Linked DNA regions of Prochlorococcus marinus str. AS9601. The protein of the gene in region 1 interacts with the protein of each later gene in a pairwise test. Links are inferred from orthologs where the notes say so. Each region holds a gene or a part of one and is shown in the gene's direction. Other genes may lie near its edges.

What was found.
Region 2: the proteins of ftsZ (region 1) and A9601_RS11265 interact in binary tests that used the Bacillus subtilis proteins (3 or more experiments, as listed by UniProt). The link is inferred for Prochlorococcus marinus str. AS9601 from one-to-one orthologs.

The regions. Positions count from the first base shown.
Region 1 is NC_008816.1:1,286,919-1,298,762, forward strand. What follows is about bases 4,043-6,893. They hold ftsZ (cell division protein FtsZ), read left to right. Parts: upstream 4,043-4,835; coding sequence 4,836-5,951; downstream 5,952-6,893. Other genes in these bases: A9601_RS16255 (cell division protein FtsQ/DivIB), read left to right, coding at 4,043-4,656; panB (3-methyl-2-oxobutanoate hydroxymethyltransferase), read left to right, coding at 6,108-6,881; hemW (radical SAM family heme chaperone HemW), read right to left, coding at 6,874-6,893. Also shown: A9601_RS16230 (amidohydrolase family protein), read right to left, coding at 1-765; tRNA (N6-isopentenyl adenosine(37)-C2)-methylthiotransferase MiaB, read left to right, coding at 1,040-2,434; A9601_RS16245 (D-alanine--D-alanine ligase family protein), read left to right, coding at 2,447-3,514; A9601_RS16250 (hypothetical protein), read left to right, coding at 3,525-3,935; more of A9601_RS16255, read left to right, coding at 3,925-4,042; more of hemW, read right to left, coding at 6,894-8,097; A9601_RS16275 (PIN/TRAM domain-containing protein), read left to right, coding at 8,193-9,302; A9601_RS16280 (ATP-dependent Clp protease proteolytic subunit), read left to right, coding at 9,343-10,005; A9601_RS16285 (ATP-dependent Clp protease proteolytic subunit), read left to right, coding at 10,030-10,641; ilvC (ketol-acid reductoisomerase), read left to right, coding at 10,752-11,741; adenosylcobinamide-phosphate synthase CbiB, read left to right, coding at 11,729-11,844. UniProt on the Bacillus subtilis protein: Essential cell division protein that forms a contractile ring structure (Z ring) at the future cell division site. The regulation of the ring assembly controls the timing and the location of cell division.
Region 2 is NC_008816.1:383,107-394,940, forward strand. Bases 2,677-5,517 are described here. They hold A9601_RS11265 (cell division protein SepF), read left to right. Parts: upstream 2,677-3,729; coding sequence 3,730-4,305; downstream 4,306-5,517. Other genes in these bases: A9601_RS11260 (YggS family pyridoxal phosphate-dependent enzyme), read left to right, coding at 2,944-3,579; proC (pyrroline-5-carboxylate reductase), read left to right, coding at 4,313-5,125; A9601_RS11275 (glycosyltransferase family 4 protein), read right to left, coding at 5,131-5,517. Outside these bases: A9601_RS11245 (DUF1823 family protein), read left to right, coding at 1-293; ribosome biogenesis GTPase Der, read left to right, coding at 368-1,741; A9601_RS11255 (energy-coupling factor transporter transmembrane component T family protein), read left to right, coding at 1,741-2,655; more of A9601_RS11275, read right to left, coding at 5,518-6,288; DNA repair protein RecO, read right to left, coding at 6,374-7,159; A9601_RS11285 (deoxyribose-phosphate aldolase), read right to left, coding at 7,160-7,819; hpf (ribosome hibernation-promoting factor, HPF/YfiA family), read right to left, coding at 7,827-8,411; lipoyl(octanoyl) transferase LipB, read left to right, coding at 8,456-9,106; A9601_RS11300 (AMP-binding protein), read left to right, coding at 9,134-11,077; A9601_RS11305 (YlqD family protein), read left to right, coding at 11,116-11,559; A9601_RS11310 (dihydrolipoamide acetyltransferase family protein), read left to right, coding at 11,778-11,834. UniProt on the Bacillus subtilis protein: Cell division protein that is part of the divisome complex and is recruited early to the Z-ring. Probably stimulates Z-ring formation, perhaps through the cross-linking of FtsZ protofilaments. Its function overlaps with FtsA.

The DNA.
Region 1 (11,844 bases):
ACTCAAATGACTACAAGTGATTGGAATACTATTAATTTTTAAATTTTCTATTGTTTCTAATAAAACTTTTATTCCCGCTCCAGGTTCAATAATTGATTCATCTATATGCAAATCAATTTCTAATTTATATTTTCTAGCAAGAAGAAGCATCTTTGCTAGAAATTTGCTTGTATTTTTTTTATTGAAAGGGGGTACAATAACACCTCCTAAAATACCTCCATTAGAGGAAAATATTTTTGCCAAATCTTCTCCATCAGTTGTATCCCAGAATTCCACTGGAGCTAGAGCAACGTATTGTAGTGTCAACTCAGATGAAAATATTTTTTGTAATTTAAAAAGTTCAATCCAAATGTCAATAGATTGACCTTTGTATGTATCGATATGACTTCTAATTGCTCGGTATCCATTTTGTATGGCAAGTTTTAATGATTTATCAACTCTCTCAAGAACCTTATCTGTAGTTCTAGTTTTATGTTCTTCAAGATTTACTGATAACGCTCCTCCGTAGTTTGATTCCAGATTAGGAAAGTCTGCCCATGTAAAAGATTTATCAAAATGCGAATGCGTTTCAACAAATCTTGGGAATAAAATATTTTTTGGTTTTGTAATTTTATTTTTTAAAGGCTTTAACTCAGAAACTAATCCATCCTCCCAACTAATGGAAACTGAACATAAATCCTCTACATCGATAATGAGGTTATCTATATCTTCTATTAGACAAAGGCTTCTGGGAATAAGAACCTCAGCTGTGCCGGAATTACTCAAATTTTTAAATTTTCTTTTTATTTTAAATCATAAGAAAACTTTACTGAATTTGAAAATAATTCAAATTTCGCTAAAAGATAAAAATAACTATGAAAAATTACCCTTGAGTTGTTAAATTTATAAATGTGAGGCGGGCGTCGCCAAGTGGTTAAGGCAGCGGCTTGTGGCGCCGCCATTCGGGGGTTCGAATCCCCTCGCTCGCCCTCAAAAAAATTGCAGCAAAATTTTTTAAATTGTAATTTTGAATTAAAGAATCATAAAAATTCCTAGCAAAGTGCTAACAAACACAAAACCAGACGAAAAAATTTTTCAAAAGAATTCAACTACTGGTAGTTATTGGATAACCACATTTGGATGCCAAATGAACAAGGCTGATTCTGAGAGAATGGCTGGTACATTGGAGAAAATGGGATATACCAGAGCAGATAATGAATTAAATGCGGATTTGGTCTTGTACAATACATGCACAATCAGAGATAACGCGGAGCAAAAAGTCTATAGCTTTCTAGGAAGACAAGCAAAAAGAAAGCACAAAACACCTAGCTTAAAACTTGTTGTTGCAGGTTGCCTTGCTCAGCAGGAGGGAGAGTCCTTACTAAGGAGAGTCCCAGAACTTGATCTGGTTATGGGGCCTCAACACGTAAATAATCTTGAGAATCTTCTGGGGAAAGTTGATTTAGGAAATCAAGTTGCTGCCACAGAAGAAAACTTCATTTCTGAAGACATAACAAGTGCCAGAAGAGAAAGCTCTATTTGTGGCTGGGTTAATATCATTTATGGATGTAATGAAAGATGTTCATATTGTGTAGTCCCCTCTGTAAGAGGAAAAGAGCAATCAAGATATCCAAATGCGATAAAAAGTGAGATTCAAAAATTAGCTGGTGATAATTTTAAAGAAATTACTCTTTTGGGTCAGAACATTGATGCATATGGTAGAGATCTTCCAGGAACAACAAAAGAGGGAAGAAAAGAAAATACTTTAACTGATCTTTTATATTATATTCATGATGTTAAAGGAATTCGCAGAATAAGATTTGCTACTAGTCATCCAAGATATTTTTCAAAAAGGTTGATTCAAGCTTGTTATGAACTTGATAAAGTCTGTGAACATTTCCATATTCCTTTCCAAAGTGGAAATGATGAGATTTTAAAGCAAATGTCCAGAGGATATACTATCAAAAAGTATAAAAATATTATCGAGAATATAAGATCATTAATGCCAGATGCATCAATCACAGCTGACGCAATAGTTGCATTCCCAGGAGAAACCGAAAAACAATACCAAGATACGTTAAAGCTAATAACAGAAATTGGCTTTGATCAAGTAAATACAGCAGCATACTCTCCAAGACCAAATACGCCTGCGGCAGTTTGGTCGAATCAACTTTCAGAAGAGGTGAAAAAAGCTAGATTGCAAGAAATAAATGATTTGGTCGAGAAAACTGCTAGGAGCAGAAACAAAAGATACATAAATAATATAGAAAGCGTTTTAATTGAGGGTTTAAATCCAAAAAATTCCTCGCAAATTATGGGTAGAACTAGAACGAATAGACTAACTTTCGTAGAGATTCCAAAAAACATTGACTTTAATTTTTCATTGGGAGATGAGATAGATGTCAGAATTAATGAAACAAGACCTTTCTCTTTAACAGGCGAACTTTATCTATAATTTTTTTTCTAAATGATTGGGGGAAAGAAAAAATGTATTGGGTTAATATTTGGTGGTAATTCCAATGAACATGAAGTATCGATATCCTCTGCAAAAACAGTTTTTCAAGCATTTAAATCAGAAATAAACAAAGAACGCTTTACGATAAGAGCTTTTTACATAAACAAATATGGAGATTGGCTTGATAGTGATAGTTCAGAAAAAATCCTAATTGATGAATCTAAAAACAAAAACACAACAAAAAAACAAATTTTCAATCAAGAAAAAATTAACTTCCTGGACGGAGTTGATTTTCAAAATGTTGATGTTTGGTTTCCTCTTTTACATGGAATTAATGGAGAAGACGGATCAATTCATGGCTTACTGAGATTCACAAAGAAACCTTTAGTCGGATGTGGAATTATAGGCTCTGCACTTGGAATGGATAAAATATTGATGAAAATAATTTTCTCAAATCTAAAAATTCCACAAGTTAATTATCTAGTTTTTCAGAATCAAGATCTTAACGATGAGGAAGTAAAAAATAAGTTAATTCATGAAATCTTAAAAAAATTAAATTTTCCTGTTTTTGTTAAACCATCGAACTCCGGATCATCTCTAGGCATCTCCAAAGTCATAAATAAGTCAGAAATAATACCAGCATTAGAAAAAGCTCGGGGAATAGATCCAAGTATCTTAATAGAGGAAGGTTTAGAGGTAAGGGAGATTGAATGCGGAATAATTGGGAATTCAAAACTCTTAACCTCTGAGATAGGTGAAGTTAATTACAAAAGTGATTGGTATGATTACAACTCAAAATATCACTCAAATAACAAAATAATTATCCCAGCCGAAATAGATTCTAAAATCTCAAAAGAAATTAAAGAAATCGCTATTAAAAGTTGTAGAGCACTAAATATTTTCGGTTTTGCGAGAGTAGATTTCTTTTTAGAAAAATCTTCAAATAAAATTTTTTTAAATGAAATAAATACAATTCCTGGTTTTACAAAAAATAGTATGTTCCCAATGCTTTGGAAAGCTTCAGGTTTAAAAATTGAACAACTTGTGGCTAAACTGGTAGATATATCTTTAGATTTGTAATTTAAATCAAATGTTGCATGGACTTCTTTGGTTACCATTACTTTTAATCTTCATTTTATTAACTGCGCTTGGATGGTTAGAAAGAAGAAGGCAAAATCTTTTTAGAAGTTGGGCGAGTGATTCTGAACTATGCAAGTTAGACAGTTCAGGTGCAGCCTCTTTAAAAGATGGGGAGTTAAGGTGGAGCGCATTTGAAGCTGGTAAATTTGAAGAAAAAGATAGTTTTATAATCAAAAAACTAGAGTTGGTTGAATTAATGGCACTAACTTCAGGAGAAGCTCCTCTAACAAATGAATCTCAAGGTAAGTGCAGGTTGAGATTAGTAGGTGACGGGAAAGAGATGGATGTACCTTTTTCAGATGCAGAACAAGCGAGAGAATGGATGGATCAATTGATGGAAAAAGCTAGATGTGACCTTTGAAAACCAAAAAAAAATCAAAAATAGAAGCTTTTTTTTTCTAATTTCATTTTTCTTTTTAACAAGCTTATTAAGCATAAAAACTCTCAAAAAAGTTGATATTAAGGACATTAGGGTTTCTGGTAGTGAATTATTTTCACCGAATGATGTGATAAATAATTCATCTTTAAAATTCCCGATCCGATTAATTTTTGTCAAAACTTATTTGTTAGAACAAGAGTTAAAACAAAATTTGTCTCTCAAGAATGTTTCAGTAAACAGAGAATTATTTCCTTTTGGTTTGAAAGTTCATATTGATTCAAGAATCCCAATAGCTTACGGTGAGAGAATATTAAAAGATAAAAAAATATTAGGCTACATTGATAAAGATGGAATTTTTATAAATAGACAAAATGCAGACAAAAAAACTTTAAACAAATTAACCATAGAAGTGTTTGGATGGAAAGAAAAATTTAAAAAAATATTATCTGATATTTTTATCGCTATAGAAAATTATGAATTAGAGATAGTTAAAATAACTTTTTCATCCGATGGGTTTCTAACTGTTGAGGAAAAAGATTTAAAAACAATATTCTTAGGATTTAAGCCAAATTTAATCAACTATCAATTACAAATAATCAATAATCTGAAAAATGAATTTAAGAAAAGTAGCTTTTCAAAAAAAATAGATAATATTGATCTTACTAACCCAGATAAACCAAAAATAAAAGTGTTCAAACCCTAATATTTAAAAAAGGATTTTGAGTAATTTTTTTTAATTATTGTAGTGTTGATATGGGTTTTGCATTCAAAACAAAATATTTAATAAATAAATATTTTTAGGATTTTCCTCAACAAATTCCTACAGATGAGCGCAGTAAGTTCATAATGCACCCAATACTAGTAATAGATTCCTATTAAGAGATGAGCTTCGGTAACAATCCAAACTTTGATCAATCGAGAGAAATCCTTCCAAGCCAAAACGCCAAAATAGAAGTTATTGGTGTAGGTGGTGGTGGCAGTAATGCAGTCAATAGAATGATAAATAGTGATTTAGAAGGTGTTTCATTTAGAGTCCTCAATACAGATGCACAAGCCCTACTACAATCTTCTGCAGAAAGTAGAGTTCAACTTGGACAAAACCTCACTAGAGGTTTAGGTGCAGGAGGGAATCCAAGTATTGGACAAAAAGCAGCCGAAGAATCCAAAGAAGAACTTCAACAAGCTTTAGAGGGATCTGATCTAGTTTTTATAGCCGCTGGAATGGGTGGAGGAACTGGCACAGGTGCAGCTCCCGTTGTCGCAGAAGTAGCAAAACAAAGTGGTGCTCTAACTGTAGGTATAGTAACCAAACCTTTTTCTTTTGAGGGGAAAAGAAGAATGCGTCAAGCAGAGGAGGGGATCGCAAGACTAGCTGAAAACGTTGATACTCTTATTGTTATTCCAAACGACCGATTAAAAGATGTTATAGCAGGAGCTCCCCTTCAAGAAGCATTTAGGAATGCTGATGATGTTCTAAGAATGGGCGTCAAAGGCATAAGCGACATAATTACTTGCCCAGGATTAGTTAATGTTGATTTTGCAGACGTAAGATCAGTTATGACAGAAGCTGGCACTGCTCTCCTCGGCATAGGAATAGGTTCAGGAAGATCGAGAGCTATAGAGGCGGCACAGGCTGCAATGAATAGTCCTTTACTAGAAGCTGCTAGAATTGATGGAGCTAAAGGCTGCGTTATAAATATTACTGGTGGCAAAGACATGACTTTAGAAGACATGACCTCTGCATCTGAAATTATTTATGATGTTGTTGATCAAGAAGCAAATATTATTGTTGGTGCAGTCGTTGATGAAGCAATGGAAGGGGAGATACAAGTTACTGTGATTGCTACAGGATTTGAGACAACTCAACCATTAAATCAACAAAGAATAAAAAACAGATTATCTAATCAACCCTTATATAATTTTTCCGAAAATAAAGAATCAGGAGCTAGTATTCCTGAGTTTTTGAGATTAAGGCAAAATAAAAAAGATATAGGTTAAAAGGTAAAATAGAGTGACTCGGTTATCTCGCCTGCCTCAAGCATCCCTTGTGGCTGCTACCTTCCGGTCCTGACCAGGTTTAGGCGTTAAAACCGCGAAAGGCCGAGTCAAGATCATATTAGCAATTCTTGTTTAAAAAAGATACATAAATTTATTATGTTACCTTCAGACCTAGTTAACTATAAAAAAAAATCTCGCAAAATCATTGCTCTAACAGCATGGGACTCCATATCAGGATCTATTGCAGAACAAGCAAATGTTGATCTTGTACTAGTAGGAGATTCATTAGCAATGGTCTGTTTAGGATACAAATCGACATTGCCATTAACTTTGGAAAATATAATTTACCATACTAATGCTGTTTCTAGAGGATTCAAGAAGAAAATTGAGGAACAACCTTTAGTAGTTTCAGATATGCCTTTTCTAACTTACCAATGTGGTGAGGATAAGGCTGTTGAGTATGCAGGGAAAATCATTCAGAGCACTTATGCAAAAGCTGTAAAAGTGGAAGGGGCAGAACCAGAAATACAAAAAGTTATCTCTAGATTAATAAGGATGGGAATCCCTGTTATGGGTCATATAGGTCTTACACCACAAAGCTACCTAAATATTGGATTAAGAAAACAAGGAGAAAGCTTAGCAAGCCAAGAAAAAATTAAGAAAGAGGCTTCAATTCTTGAAGAATTAGGATGTTTTTCAATAGTTCTTGAACATATTCCTGATTTGCTTGCTAAAGAAATAAAAAATTCTTTAACAATTCCCATAATAGGTATTGGTGCAGGCAATTATTGCGATGGGCAAGTAAGAGTTACTGCAGATTTGTTAGGCCTAAATGATGATCAACCACCATTTTGCCAACCAATTATCCAGGGAAAGAAATTATTTAAGGATAAATTAAAAGAATGGGTAGACTCTGAAAGACTTAATTAATCTCATCCCACCACTTAAACATAGAAACAAGAACTTGATTGCTTAGTTCCATGCCATTAGGCTCACTTAAAAAGAATCTATAACCCTTTCTTACTAAAAGTCCACTTTCAAGAAACCTTTCCCATTCTTTGAGCAATTTACTAAAGTTGCTTTCAAATTTTTTGTTCTCCCAGTTTTGTTCTTGAAACACTTTTTTGATATCTAAACCCTCTTTGAGTCTTAATCCCAACATTATTTTCTCATCAAGTTCTTTGTAGACAAAATCCTTATTAGTTAAGGATGAATCTAAATTAAATTCGTATTGTCTAATTACCCATTCTTTATATTCTTTACTAACTCTTGGTCTAGTTAATTTTTCCCCCCAAGGTGAACTAGTGGAGCCTTGACCAAAACCCCACCAGCCTAAACCACTCCAATAAACTCTATTGTGTCTCGATTGATGTCCCGGAAGGCAATAGTTTGAGATTTCATATCTTGAATACCCTAAGTTTTTTAAAATTAAATGTGTTGATTCACTATTTCTAACAGCTTCTTCATCACTTGGGAGTTTTAATTTGCCTAAATTAACTAATTTCTTAAAAACAGTGCCATTTTCAATATTTAAATCGTAAATAGATAGATGCGGCGGTGAAAATGTTATTGCTTTTTTTAAGTCATCTTGCCATTCTTTAAATCCACTAAGTGGCAAGTTTTGTATTAAATCTAAACTCCAGCTTTTTATTAACCCAGAATCATATTCTCTCTTCAACCAGAAACAAGATTTTTCTGCATCTTCTTTCAAATGACGCCTTCCCGACTTTTGAAGTACCTGATTATTAAAACTTTGTACTCCGAGACTAAATCTATTTATCCCAGCATTTATGAATCCAAAAAGATCATCTTGAGTAAAACTAGCTGGATCAATCTCCATAGTGATTTCAGCACCATAGTCAATGCCATAATTTTCTTTAAAAAGATCAATTAATTCTTTGATTTGGCTGGGATCTAAAATTGATGGTGTACCACCTCCTATATAAATTGTCGATAGAGGTGATTTATGTTTAATTGACAATATTTCTTTAAATAAAAATTGCAAATACTCTTGAACAGTTTTGCTTCCATAACCTTTTAAAGTTTCAACTTTGTTTCCTAATGGAATAACTGCAAAATCACAATAAAAACATCTTCTGTGGCAAAAAGGAATGTGCACATAAGCACTTCTTGGAAACTTATTCATAATATAAATTCATTCTTAAGCTCCAAAAAAGTATTAAGGATCAAAAAAATAAGATCCTTATTTACTCAATTAATAAATCCTAGTAGATTATATATATGACAGATATTTTAGTATTAATTTTATTTGTATTGTCTGGGGCTGCTTCAGGATGGCTTGGTGTTGATTTATTGCCAGTAGACATACTCAAACAGGTTTCTAATGTAGAAGGTTTTAGAATTGTTTTAGCAATAATTGGTTTTTTTGTAGGATTAGCAGCTGGTTTTGTATTTCTTCAACTTAGAAAGACGTTTCTTGATCAAATAAGAACAATGCCAACAGATTTACTAATAAGTAGGTCCGTTGGTTTAATTTTAGGATTACTTGTTGCGAATCTGCTACTTGCTCCAATACTATTAATTCCCTTCCCTAGAGAGGTTTTTTTCGCAAAACCCTTGGCAGCTATATTAAGCAACATTTTCTTTGGTGCGCTTGGTTATAAGTTGGCAGATACCCATGGAAGGACATTATTGAGATTATTCAATCCAAATAATACTGATGCATATCTAGTTAATGAAGGTATACTCCCTGCTGCAAGTCCAAAAATTCTAGATACCAGTGTAATTATTGATGGAAGAATCAATGGCCTATTAAGTTGCGGATTATTGGAAGGGCAATTAATTGTTGCTCAAAGTGTAATTGACGAATTACAAACTTTAGCTGACTCAAGCAGTAATGAAAAAAGGTCGAAAGGCAGAAGAGGTCTCAAGTTATTAAAAGAATTAAGAGATCTATATGGGAGAAGACTTGTAATAAACCCAACAAAGTATGAAGGTAATGGGGTAGATGAAAAACTCTTGAAAATTACTGAGGATATGACAGGAACTTTAATTACGGCTGATTACAATCTTTCTCAGATTGCTGAAGTTAAAGAATTAAAAGTTATGAATTTGAGTGATCTAGTTATTGCTTTAAGGCCAGAAGTTCAACCAGGAGAATCACTGAATATAAAAATCGTGAGAGAAGGCAAAGAAAAAATGCAAGGTATTGGATATTTAGATGACGGCACAATGGTTGTTATTGACGAGGCAAAGAATTTTGTTGGCAGCAGATTAGATATTATTATCACAGGAGCATTACAAACTCCCACTGGAAGAATGGTCTTTGGAAAACTAATAAATAATCCTGAGTCAAACAAATCTTTTAAATCACCAGCGACACAGGGCTAAATCTAGCTAGAATCAGTTCAATCTTAATTTCGTGATACAAATGACTGTATCTGCTCCTTATTACGGGGAAAATACCGTTATGAGGACCCCTCCCCCTGATCTCCCATCTCTTTTATTGAAAGAGCGAATTGTTTATCTTGGTTTACCATTATTTTCAGATGATGATGCTAAAAGACAATTAGGAATGGATGTAACTGAGCTAATCATTGCTCAACTTCTTTATTTAGAGTTTGAGGATCCAGAAAAACCAATCTATTTCTATATCAATTCAACGGGGACAAGTTGGTACACTGGTGATGCAGTTGGTTTTGAAACAGAAGCTTTTGCTATCTGCGATACAATAAGTTACATCAAGCCCCCAGTACACACAATATGTATCGGACAAGCAATGGGGACTGCCGCAGTTATCCTTTCATCTGGCACTAAGGGACAAAGGGCGGCTCTTCCACATGCTTCTATTGTTTTACATCAACCTATAAGCGGAGCAAGAGGCCAAGCAACCGATATCCAAATAAGAGCTGAGGAGGTTTTGAAAAATAAAAAATCAATGCTGGAGATTCTATCTCGTAATACTGGGAAGACTATCGAAGAACTCTCAAAAGACTCTGACAGGATGAGTTATCTCAACCCCCAAGAAGCCCTAGATTATGGAGTTATCGATAGAATACTAACAAGTCAAAAAGATTTACCAAATAAAATTTAACTCTCACAAAACTATTTTAAAATCATGCCAATAGGAACTCCAAGCGTGCCTTACAGACTTCCAGGAAGTCAGTACGAAAGATGGGTTGACATATACACAAGACTAGGTGTTGAAAGAATTCTTTTTCTTGGACAAGAAGTGAATGATGGAATTGCTAATAGCCTTGTAGCACAAATGCTTTATTTAGATTCTGATGATAATTCCAAACCTATCTATCTGTATATCAATAGCCCAGGAGGATCAGTAACTGCAGGCTTGGCTATATATGACACCATTAAATATGTAAAAAGTGATGTAGTAACCATATGCGTAGGCCTCGCAGCCTCCATGGGAGCTTTCCTTTTGGCCGCTGGCACAAAAGGTAAAAGAGTTGCTTTGCCCCATAGCAGAATAATGATACATCAACCCTTAGGGGGGACATCTCAACGTCAAGCAAGTGATATTGAAATAGAAGCTAAGGAAATTTTAAGAATTAAAGACATGTTAAATATGTCTATGGCAGATATGACAGGCCAATCATTTGAGAAAATTGAAAAGGATACTGATAGAGATTATTTTTTAAGTGCGGAAGAAGCAAAAAACTATGGCCTAATTGATAGAGTAATTACACATCCAAGCGAAGCAAATCAATCTTAAATTTTCTAAATTAATATTTTAATTTTAATTTTTAAATTAATAATTATTTAGTTTATTTACACCTTTAAAGTCTAAAATATTAATTATTAAATGCAAAGAAACTACAACTAATGACCCAACTCTTTTACGACACAGATGCTGATCTAAGTCTTTTAAATAATAAAACAATAGCGATTATTGGATATGGTTCACAAGGTCATGCACATGCCCTAAACCTTAAAGATAGCGGTATGGATGTAATTGTTGGATTATATAAAGGAAGTAAGTCTGAGAGCAAAGCTATTAGCGATGGACTACAAGTATTTAGCGTTTCTGAAGCTTGCGAAAAAGCAGATTGGATTATGATTCTCCTCCCAGATGAGTTTCAGAAAGATGTTTACCTTAAAGAAATAGAACCAAACTTAAAAGAAGGAAAGATATTAAGTTTTGCTCATGGCTTCAATATCAGATTCGGACTTATCAAACCTCCTAGTTTTGTGGATGTTGTAATGATTGCCCCAAAAGGACCTGGACACACTGTTCGTTGGGAATATCAGAATGGTCAAGGAGTTCCAGCATTGTTTGCCGTAGAGCAGGATTCTTCAGGGAATGCAAGATCATTGGCGATGGCTTACGCAAAAGGGATTGGCGGAACGAGAGCTGGGATTCTTGAAACAAACTTCAAAGAAGAAACAGAAACTGATTTATTTGGAGAACAAGCAGTTTTGTGCGGAGGGTTATCAGAACTCGTCAAATCAGGATTCGAAACTCTTGTAGAGGCAGGCTATCAGCCCGAACTTGCTTACTTCGAATGCTTACATGAAGTTAAACTTATTGTTGATTTAATGGTGAAGGGAGGCTTATCTCAAATGAGAGATTCCATTTCAAATACTGCAGAATATGGAGATTATGTAAGTGGTAAAAGACTTATCAATAGTGATACAAAGAAAGAAATGCAGAAAATTCTAAAGGATATTCAAGATGGTACTTTCGCTAAGAATTTTGTGGAAGAATGCGATAAGAACAAACCCTTAATGACAAAATTAAGAGAAGAGAACTCAAAACATGAAATTGAGAAAGTGGGTAAAGGTCTGCGCTCGATGTTCAGTTGGCTGAAATAAATTTATTTTTACTATTTCTTGGATCAATTGGTTTTGATTTATTGTTAGGCGATCCAAAATTCTTAATACACCCTGTTCAAGTAATTGGCTTTTACATAAAAAA
Region 2 (11,834 bases), 910 kb from region 1 along the record:
AAAAATTTGAAAAAGCTCCTCAAATCATTTCAGAGCGGCCAGCCTCAGTACATTTGACTCGATCAATTCCAAAAGACTATAAACAGGGATTGAAAAATTTTCTTAATTTTAAAGGTTACAAGATTCATGAACTCTATCCAAGAAGAACTAGAAGAGCGACGGCAGTCAATTGGTTAATTTATTGGGCGATTGAAAATGATTGTTTTTCAGAAGATAATGGATTAATGCCAAGTCCTAGTTCTCCCCCTGCTAATCCAGTTAAAGGACATTTTGGCGATCCAGAAATTAAATAAGTTTTTTTGAATAAGGTAAATGATTCTATTAAAGGTATAGTTGTAATGGATACTATTTTCTTTGGAGAGAAGAATTGATTCTTCCTACAATAGCAATTATCGGAAGACCGAACGTTGGGAAATCTACCTTAGTTAATCGTCTTTGCCAAAGTAATGATGCAATAGTATTTGATAAGCCTGGTGTTACAAGAGATAGAACTTATCAAAATGCTTCATGGGGAGGTAAGGAATTTCAAATAGTCGATACTGGAGGTTTAGTTTTTGATGACGAAAGTGAATTTCTCCCAGAGATAAGGACACAAGTCTTCTTGGCTCTAGAAGAGGCTTCACTTGCGTTACTGGTGGTAGATGGAAATCAAGGCGTTACTGATGGTGATTTATCAATAGCAAAATGGTTAAGAAACTCAAGCTGCAAAACAATTGTTGCTGTTAATAAATGCGAATCGACTACTTTAGGAATATCCCTAGCTTCAGAGTTCTGGAAATTAGGATTGGGCGAACCTAACCCTGTTTCAGCTATTCATGGTTCAGGTACTGGAGATCTTTTAGATCTCGTTATTGGCGAACTTCCTGAAAATAATATCCAGGATGATGAAGAAAAGATAATGATGTCAATTATTGGTAGGCCTAATGTTGGTAAATCTAGTTTGTTAAATTCAATCTGTGGAGAAAAAAGAGCAATAGTTAGTGATATTAGTGGCACGACAACTGATTCAATAGATACGCTTATTAAAAAAGGTGATAATAATTGGAAAATTATTGATACTGCAGGGATTAGAAGAAAGAAAAATGTTAAATATGGCACTGAATTCTTTGGTATTAATAGGGCTTTTAAATCTATAGATAGAAGTGATGTTTGTGTTTTAGTTATAGATGCTGTAGATGGAGTAACTGATCAAGACCAGAAGCTGGCTGGGCGCATAGAAGAACAAGGTAGAGCTTGTATAATTGTTGTTAATAAATGGGATCTTATAGAAAAAAATAGTTCAACAATTTATCAAGTAGAAAAAGAACTAAGATCTAAACTATATTTTTTACACTGGTCAAAAATGATTTTTATATCTGCCCTAACTGGTCAAAGGGTTGATAATATTTTTGAGCATGCTCTTAATGCTGTAAATCAACATAGAAGAAGAGTTACAACATCTGTAGTTAATGAAGTACTAAAAGAATCAATCAGTTGGAAAAGTCCTCCAACGAAGAGAAGCGGCAAGCAAGGTAGGCTTTATTACGGTACTCAAGTAAAGAACAAACCTCCCACTTTTACTCTTTTTGTAAATGACCCTAAATTATTCGGAATAACTTATAGAAGATATATTGAAAAACAAATTAGAGTAAATTTAGGCTTTGAAGGCACACCTCTAATTTTACTTTGGAGAGGAAAACAGCAAAGAGCTTTAAATAAAGAAGTCGAAAGAGAAAATATTGAGTTAATTCAAAAAGATTAATGAATTTGCTAACCAAATTTTCTGTTGGTCAATACGTTCATGGTAATAGAAGTTGGCTAAGAATTATAGATAGTAGATTAAAAATAATTATCGTAATGATATTTTTAATCACTCCAATCTGGGCAGGTCCAATATGGAGATTGAGTTTAGTCGGTATTTTACTATTAATTACTTTTTTAAGTTTATTACCATCTAGAGTATGGTGGCGATCATTAGTTTTCCTCTCATGTTTGTCACTTTTAATTGGATTTATATCAATAATTGCCTCTTCTGATATTCAATCTCTTGATGGCTACTTGAGAAATCCCAATGAGTTGCAAGTAGTACTGGAAAGCCAAAAAGAATGGAATATTTTGCAAATTCCTTCACAGAAGATATGGTTTATTAATTTTGGTCCCTATAACTTATCAAGAAAAGCCTTTGAACTAGGAATAAAAACCTCTACTTTGATATTTACCGTTATTCATAGTGTGAATTTGATGCTTTTAACCACATTGCAGGAAGACATTGTATGGGGATTAAGTTGGTTCATGTACCCATTAAGAAAGATTGGATTGCCAACTAGTAAGTGGCTTTTTCAGTTGTTAATTGCATTACGTTTTATTCCTCTAGTGCAGGAAGAACTTCAAAATATCATTAAATCAGTGTCAGTTAGATCAATAAATTTTCGAAATTTAGGATTAAAGAAATCCTTTAATGTTTTATTAATGTTAGTGGAAAGGTTATTTCAAAATATATTTCTGAGAATTGATCATGGAGCAGAATCACTACTCTCAAAGAAAAAAATTATTATAAAAACCAACAGATTTAGGACTCTTTATCCCTCAAAATCTCTCAATGTAATTGTTAATACATTATCGATTTGTTTTATTTGCATAGCAATTTTTCTTAGAAAACTGTATGGTGCATTATAAATAACACAATATTTTAGGTTTGAGTTCTGAGCGTTATTTAAACCATCCAACATTTGGCATGCTATACCAAGTTTCCCCTGGAAATGATGGGAGAGATATTTATGCGACTCTATATGCTCAAAAAATGTTTTTCTTAGTAGAAGTTCGACAGAGAGAAGTTTTTTTGAGGTTATACCTTATTTAGATGCCCGTAATCAGGCCGAATTAAACCTTCAAAAAGCTAAAAGAAAAGGATCTGAAGAACTATCTAAATGGGAGAATTTATTTACGCAAACTTTCTTATAAAATGTGAACTCTGCAAATTATTTAAAAATAAAAAATAAAATACCATCAAATATAAATATTCTTGCGGTGAGTAAAGGATTTAAAAGTCAAGAAATCAAGACTATTCAAAATATAGGTCAGAACGATTTTGGTGAAAGTAAGGTTCAAGAGGCGTTTGAAAAACAATTAACATTAAAAGAGCTTAAACAAATAAATTGGCACTTTATTGGAAGAATACAAAGTAATAAAATAAGAAAAATAGTTCAAAATTTTAAATATATTCATTCAGTAGATTCATTTGAAAAGTTGCAAAAGATTTCTAATATTTCACGTGAAGAGAAGAAAAAACCATTCATTATGTTGCAGGTTAAGTTGAGTGATGACCCTACTAAAGGAGGCTTTAATCCTGAATCTTTAATTTTGAAATGGACAGAAATTCAAGAGTTGAAAAATATTTCATTAACCGGTTTGATGACTATCAATCCTAAAGGACTTAGCCCTAAAGAAAATTTAGGATTGTTCAAAAAATGTCGCGCTCTCGCTGATTACCTGCAACTACCAGATTGTTCCATGGGGATGTCAGGTGATTGGGAGGAAGCTATTGACGCTGGATCAACTTGGTTAAGATTAGGAGCATTGATTTTTGGAGGCAGATCCTAATTAGTTATTTTTTTATAAAAATCTTATCTATAAACTTGCAGTAAAGTTCAACTAACGTTATTTAAGTATAGGTAGTTTATTCATTTAAAAAATGAATCTAATACTTAAGGTTCTTAAACCTTAGTAATTAATTTCAAGAGGATTTAAAAGGTGTCACTTATTTCTAGATTAAAGGCAGTTGTTGCAGGGGATGAGTATCTCGATGATGATTTTGATGAGTTGGATTATCCTTCAGAGGATGAATTAAATGATATTAATAATTTCAAACAAAATCCAAAGAATTCAAATGCCCTTGCAAATTCAAATCCATTCGATTTTATGAATAACAACAGATCATCAAAAGTAGTTGGTATGCCAGGAATCTCAAATTCATCCTCAGAAGTTAGCTTAATGGAACCAAGAAGTTTTGATGAGATGCCTCAAGCTATACAAGCATTAAGAGAGAGAAAAACTGTAATTCTCAATTTAACTATGATGGATCCTGATCAGGCTCAAAGAGCTGTTGATTTTATTGCTGGGGGAACATATGCAATTGATGGACATCAAGAGAGAGTCGGTGAAAGTATTTTTCTTTTTGCTCCAAGTTGTGTAAATGTAACTAGTTCTTCCCCAGAAGAAGCTTCTCCTTCTTCTGTGTCTACAGAAAACACACCACAATATAGTTTGGGCAAAAATACTACTCCTGAACCAGCATGGGGTAATTCTAAATTAAGTGCTTATTCATGATTAATCTGTGACAGATAAAATTGCGATTATTGGTTTTGGAAATATTGCAAGCGCTATAGTTACCCCTTTATTAGATAACAAATTAATTCAGCCAGAGAATGTTTTTTGTGTTGTTAATTCAGAAAAAAGTTTAGAAAACATAAAAAAAAATTATAAATATAAAATAAACGTTTATAAATCAGGTTCTAAAGAGTCAAAAATAATTTGGGATTGTCAATATAAACTTCTTTCGATAAAACCCCAACAATTAAAAGATATAAGTGAGGCCCATCAGATAAAAAATAAGGGCAATTTAATAGTTTCAATTCTTGCGGGGGTTTCAATAAATAAACTCACTCAAAAGTTTCCTAATCATAAATGTGTGAGAGTGGTTACAAATATTCCAATAACTATTGGAAAAGGTTTAACAGGAATTTCTTGGGGTGAAGAAATTACAGAAGATCAGAAACAATTTACAAAAAAATTATTTGAAAATACTAGTAAGATTTATGAATTTACTGAAGATTACCTTGATATATTTTTAGCTTTAACCTCATCTGGTCCTGCAATTATTGCTTTGATTATAGAAGCATTAAGTGATGGAGGATTAAGTGGGGGATTACCAAAAATAATTTCAGAGGAACTTGTTATGGAAATGATACTAGGGACTATTTGTTTAATAAAGGAAAATAAACTTACTACTTCTGAGCTCAAAAATTTAGTAACCTCTCCAGGTGGAACAACTATCTCTGCTTTAAGGGTTTTAGAAAAAAAGAGTGTAAGGTCAGCATTAATTGAATCAATAGTTTCAGCTAGTAATCGAAGTAAAGAGTTTCGTTAGTTTTTTCAATTATCTTTTAAGTTCATATAAACTTTTTCAAGTGAATTTATATTTTTAGTAATTGTGTATCTCTCAAGTACACGTTCTCTAGCTTTTTCGCCAAGATCTTTTGTAAATGAAGGGTGTTCTACAAGAATTGGGATTATAGTTTTTAATTGTGCAGCCACATTATCAGTTGAAATTACTATTCCTGCTCCGTTATCTAAAACTTCACCATCCGCTCCGGCATCTGTAGCTACGCATGCAGTACCAGCCGACATTGCCTCTAAAAGTGATAATGATAAACCTTCTACTAAGCTTGGCAAGAAAAATACTTCTGCTATTTGCATTATTGCTACCCTAGTTTCTAAATCTAATTCGGCACCCCACCAAATTAATTTCTCATTACCAAGGTTAGAAAAACTATTTTCAAGTGTTGGCTTCATTGGTCCATCCCCAACAATAACTAATTTGCAATTTTGAGTTCTTGTTTGGCGCCAAGAACGTAAAAGTGCCTCGATATTTTTTTCATTTGCAATCCTTCCCATGTATAAAAAGATTCTTTCATTGCCAAGTTTGTTTTTAACCTGATTATATTTTTTACTTTTTTCGCAAAAAGGTTTCCAAATATTTTCATCAACTCCGTTTGGAATAATTATTTGTTTTTCTTTAGGTACTCCTAATTTCTCAAGAACATTTTTTTGAGGTTCAGAAAAAATAATTATTTTATGGAACTTTGCTAAGGATGGAGCATAAAGTTGATACGTTAATTGTTGCGTGCTTGCAGTTAGATTTCTATTTTTTGCATCAAATGGTGGATGAAATGTTCCTATAAGGGGAACATTAATTTTAGTACAAAGCTCTGGCAGTCTAAAGTCTAAAGGAGACAAAGTTAGGCTTGCGTGTACTATGTCAGGCTTTAGTCTTTCCAATGATAGCCTTAGCTCTTTTTCTGCCCTTGGCGAGGGTATTGTATAAACTTGAGATTTAATTAAATATGGGAGACTTACATCAGGATCATTCGCAAGAAATAATGGTTTTGATGAATTTGAAGTAGAGGGATTATCGAAATGAATAAAACTAATTTTATGCCCTCTGGCCTTTAATTCCTGAGTAGTTGAATTACCGTAAGTTACATTTCCACAAAAAGGGGATTTTTTTCCCAACCAGGCAATATGAACCAAATTAATTGAATTAACTATTTATTAAGTTAACAGGCAAAGGCGCCATGATCATATTTTTTAAATTTTTTAATGCTTCATGAAAATGCTAACTATATATTTCTCTCAACATTTTTAGTGAAGATAGCTCCTTCTCTAATTGAGTAGAGATCCATGTCTCAATAATGAACAATATTTTAAGCCAGACTTTTTTGGGACCCAACAACTCTCCATTAGATTTTATTGGTAATTCTGGGAAAAGAAGTCTCTGTAATAGAGCAACTTCAGATGCATTTATTTTTAGATTACTTTGAGGATCTTCTATGGATGAAAACCCTTCACTTGGTAAAAAATAACAACTCCATTCCCAATTTCCTATAGGTGGAACAATAGGTTCTCCAGTTTTACAACAATGATGAATTGGTAAATTAATACCCCCGATGGCTAATAGATGGATTAAAGATTGAAGACTCATTGAGAGCATTTTAATATCTTCTTCTTGAGACTCTTTAAATAAATAAATCCTATCAAGATGTGCAAGAACGCAAGATAAATAGTCATGTTGCTTGTCATTATTACCTACTAATAAAAATGTTAATTCAGTTATTGCTTGCGCGGCTGCAAGACATTCAATATTTTTACCTAGGCCAGAATAGCTTTTTAATATTTTAATTTGACGTACAGATTTAAGATTTCTTTTCCCAAAAATTTGCAGACTTAAATATGTTAAAGGAGTAGCTGCGGCAAGACTACTTTTAGGACGCCTAGCACCAGGTACCGCTAATCTAACAATCCCTTGCTCATCGGTAAGGATAGTTATTAATCTATCATTCTCGCCTAATGGAGAAGCTTTAATACAGAGACCTTTTAGTCTGCACTCACCAGAACCAGACATTTAAATTACGTTAACTTCTTCAAAAATTTCACAAAAATTGGAAGTTCCCACGCAATTAATTCCAATATCAAACAAATCAATTACTTGCTTCAGTTTTTTTATGCCACCTACAACTTTGATTTGATTTTGAGAGCCTGTTATTTTTAGTATTTCGGCGACATCATTAAATGTAAGAGGAGATCCAAACCCGTCCCCGAATTGAAAATTTTTAATACCTAATTCTAAACATATTTCTATCGCGTTAATTAAAACTTCTTCTTGTAGTTTTGATTTATTTATGATTATTGAAACTGGTAATCCAGATAATTTAACTTGCTCAATTTCAGCAGCGAAAGTTTCTAAATTTCTTTTGGATAAATTGATAAAGTTTGGGATATATTCAATTCCTTTTGCCCCCTTATCTTTAGCAAAACAAACTAATTCTTCAATAAATGAAACTGGTAAATCTGCTAAAGGGTAAGAAATAAGTGCGTTTATGTCCGCACTGTAATTACCCAAACAGTTTTTAAGGTCAGTTAAATAATTTAGTGAAGTAGAAATATTTTTGATATTGTATTTTCTTATTAAATCGCAATTCACACAGAAATCTTCCCATGATAAATAAGGGTTAATAATAATCGCATGAATTTTCTCGTTTAATTCATATTCAATATTGGGCATTTAAAACTTATTTAGATTGAATCAGTCCATAACCTCCATGATTCCTTTTATATATAACTTGAAGTTCATTATTTTTCTTGTTTCGAAAAACATAAAAATCATGATCAATTAGATCTAATTGTTTTCTTGCTTCGTCTGATGAAATTGGAGTCATTTCAAAGTATTTATTTTTTATAGATGGCTCAGGCAGACTTGCTTCAGTTCCTTCTTTAAATAAAGCTTTATCTAAAAAATTTGATTCCATACTTTCAATTGGTAAAGAATCTTTATTTTTAAATTGTTTATTATGAATTGTTTTATTGTTTCTTTCTTTATATTTGCGTAATTTTCTACAAAGTTTATTTGAAACTAAATCAATGCTTGAGTATAGATTCTCAGTTTTTTCTTCAGCTCTAATTACGGTACCATTCGCAAAAATAGTAACTTCTGCTGTTTGGAACGAGACTCTTGGATTCTTTTCGATTGAAAGGTGTATGTCAGCTTCTTTAACGATATCCTTATAGTGATGTGTTGCTTTTTCTATCTTTGCCTCAGTATATTCTTTTAATGCTCCAGTGAGCTCAAGATTCTTTCCATGGATTAAAATTTTCATAACAAATCTAAAAATATTTACTTACTTTCTAAATCTACTTAAATATGGATAATAGAACAGCAATAATTAAACAACCTGATAATATTTCTTTTTTTAATGATGTTTATAAATTACAAAAAGAATATCAAGACGCATTGATTTTAGATAACTCTAACCCTGATTTTATTTGGATAGGGGAGCATCAACTCTGTTATACATTGGGGAGAGGATCTAATTATGATAATTTACTATTTTCTCTGAATGATGCTAAATATGATGTTTTTAAGATTGATAGAGGTGGTGAGGTAACTTGTCATATGCCAGGACAATTAGTAACGTATTTGGTTTTAGATTTGAAAAATTTTAATAAAGATTTAAATTGGTACTTAAGAAAAATTGAAGAAATTATTATAAAAATCCTTGGAGCTTTTAATATAAATTGTCATTCTAGAGAAGGGTTTACTGGTGTTTGGATAGGAAATAAGAAAATCGCATCAATTGGAATTGGTTGTAAAAGATGGATTACGATAAATGGATTTTCAATCAATATTGACTGCGAATTAGAAAACTTTAATAAGATTGTTCCTTGCGGAATAGAAAATTGTCTTATGGCAAATATGATTGATTACAATAAAAATTTAAATATTCAAGAAGTCAAGAGAATTGTTAAAAAAATAATTCAGGAAGAATTTAATTTTGATTTTATATCACAATAGAAATTAAAATTTCAAAATCAATTTAATATGGGTGATTTAGCATACTGGCCTTCAGCCAAGCCTCTTTCCAAAAAAGATAAATTTGCCAAAAAAAGAGATTTTATTAAGAACCTTGATCATATAGATCAAATTTGGGAAGAATTAAAATTTAAATGTGGTGATACTTTAGCTGTTTGCGATTTAAGAGGAAAATACAAAGAAAAATTTTCTTATTCTGAGCTGGCTGATTTAATAACAAAAGTCTCTTTTTCTTTCGAAAAATATGGTTTAAAAAAGGGGGATGTAGTTACTGTAATATCTGAAAATTCTCCAAGATGGCTAGCAGTAGATCAAGGCTTAATGCGTTTGGGAGCTATAAATGCAGTGAGAGGTATTAATTCTCCTTCAGTAGAATTAGACTATATTATTAAGCATTCTAATTCAGTAGGTCTAATAGTTCAGTCTAAGGAGATTTGGCTAAAGTTAAACAACAAAGAAGAATTAAAAAAAAGACTTAAATTTATAATCAATTTAGAAGATGAACAATTTGAAAGTTTAATAAGTTGGAGTAAATTTATAAGTTCAGTAGAAAAAGAAAATTCGCAAAATAATAATCTTGAAAAATTTAATCCAGAAATTGATGACGTAGCTACTATACTTTACACTTCTGGGACAACAGGTAAACCTAAAGGTGTTCCCTTGACACATGCAAATTTTTTACATCAAATAATCAATTTAGCCTATATCGCTGATCCAGAACCAGGGACCTGTGTATTAAGCGTATTACCTATCTGGCATTCTTATGAGAGGAGTGCTGAATACTTCTTTTTTTCATGTGGTTGTTCTCAGTACTATACAATTCCAAAATTTCTGAAAGATGATATTACACAAATAAAACCTGTTGTAATGGCTACTGTACCAAGACTTTGGGAGGCAATACATGATGGTTTTTTTCAGGCGTTGAAAAAAATGCCTTCCAAGAAGCAAAAACTTATTAAGTTTTTGATAAGTAATAGTTCAGTTTTTAAAAGAAGTTTAAGAAAGATAAGAAATTTTGATATCAATAAAATAACTTTTAAATCAAAAATCCCCTTACTGGGTTCTGTGATTAGCAGATATCCTTTACATAAATTGTCGACAATTTTTTTATGGCCGAATATTCTTAGACAACTATGCGGAGAAAAACTAAAATTTCCCATTAACGGCGGAGGTGCATTGCCAGAACATGTGGATCTTTTTTTTGAATCTTTAGGAGTAGATGTTTTGGTGGGATATGGACTCACAGAAACTAGTCCAGTATTAACTTGTAGAAGAAGAGAATTAAATGTTAGAGGATCATCTGGTCAGCCTCTAGCATTTACTGAAATCAAAATAGTGAATGATGATAAAAAAAATATTCTGAAGTTCAGAGAAGTCGGGAAAATTCTTGTTAGGGGGCCGCAAGTAATGAAAGGTTATCTTAATAATGAAATAGCTACAAATGAAGTTTTATCCAAGGATGGTTGGTTTGATACTGGTGATTTAGGTTTTCTAATACCAAATGGTTCTCTCTTTATAACAGGAAGAGCCAAGGATACAATAGTGCTATCAAGTGGTGAAAATATAGAACCGAATCCCTTAGAGACTGAAATCCTTAGTTCTGAATTTATTAATCAGATTCAACTAGTAGGACAAGATAAGAAATGTTTAACAGCCCTTGTAGTTCCTAATGTCGAATTGGTTAAAAGCAAGTTTTTGGAGGAAGACATTTCAAAATTAAACCTGAATAAGAATATTGGTACATTTTTTAAATCACAAATTAATAATTTGCTTAAAAGTAGATTAGGAGCAAGATCAGAAGAACAAATATTAGATTGTTATTTTGTTGATGCCTTTACTTTAGAAAATGGGTTGTTAACACAAACTCTTAAACAAAAAAGAAAAGAAATAGAAAAAAAGTATTCATTACAAATAGAAAATATGTATGAAAACAAATTTAGTAAGAAAATTTGATTTGTTATATCTATATTAAAAAGGTAATTTAATTTTTTATGGAAACAAAAAACTCAATATCTATAAAGCGCTCAATAGCTATTAAAGCTGTAGTTACACCAACTTGGAAGGAAGATGCTGAAAAAGAATTAAGTAAGGCAATTTCAAACATTGATCAGCAATTATCGCAACTTGAGCAGGAGGGGCAGCAAATAGTAAATAATATTAGATCCCAATCGGTTAATCCTCTTGATCCAAGGGTTCAAGAACAGGTTAGTCAGGTGCAACAACAAGTCGCAGCAAAACGAAATGAAATTGAAGAACAAAAAAGAAATCTACTTCAACAACAGAGTCAAGTTCGCGAATTAAAAATGGACGAAATTGTTGATCAAGGGCAAGTGGATAGTTTCTGTGATGTCACTGTGGGAGACAATCTTATTCAAAAAATGCAAGTCTCGATTACGGTTAAAGATGGAGTTATTCAATCTATAGATAATAATTAAAGAGAAGATTTAGTATTTTTGATAAACGTAAGTAAATCTTAATTTCGAAAAGTTTTAAATTCTAATCGATCTAAATTATTACTTTCTTAAGTTTTAAGAGTTCCCACTGTGAACATGATTTCGTATAATTAAAACAAGAGTTTAAAGGGTTCTTAATCATAAAAACTTTAGGAAGTTTGTTAGAAATCCCTTGAAACTTATGCAATAACAATTTTCTTATGTCTCACGAAATATTCATGCCTGCCTTGAGTTCTACCATGACGGAGGGCAAGATT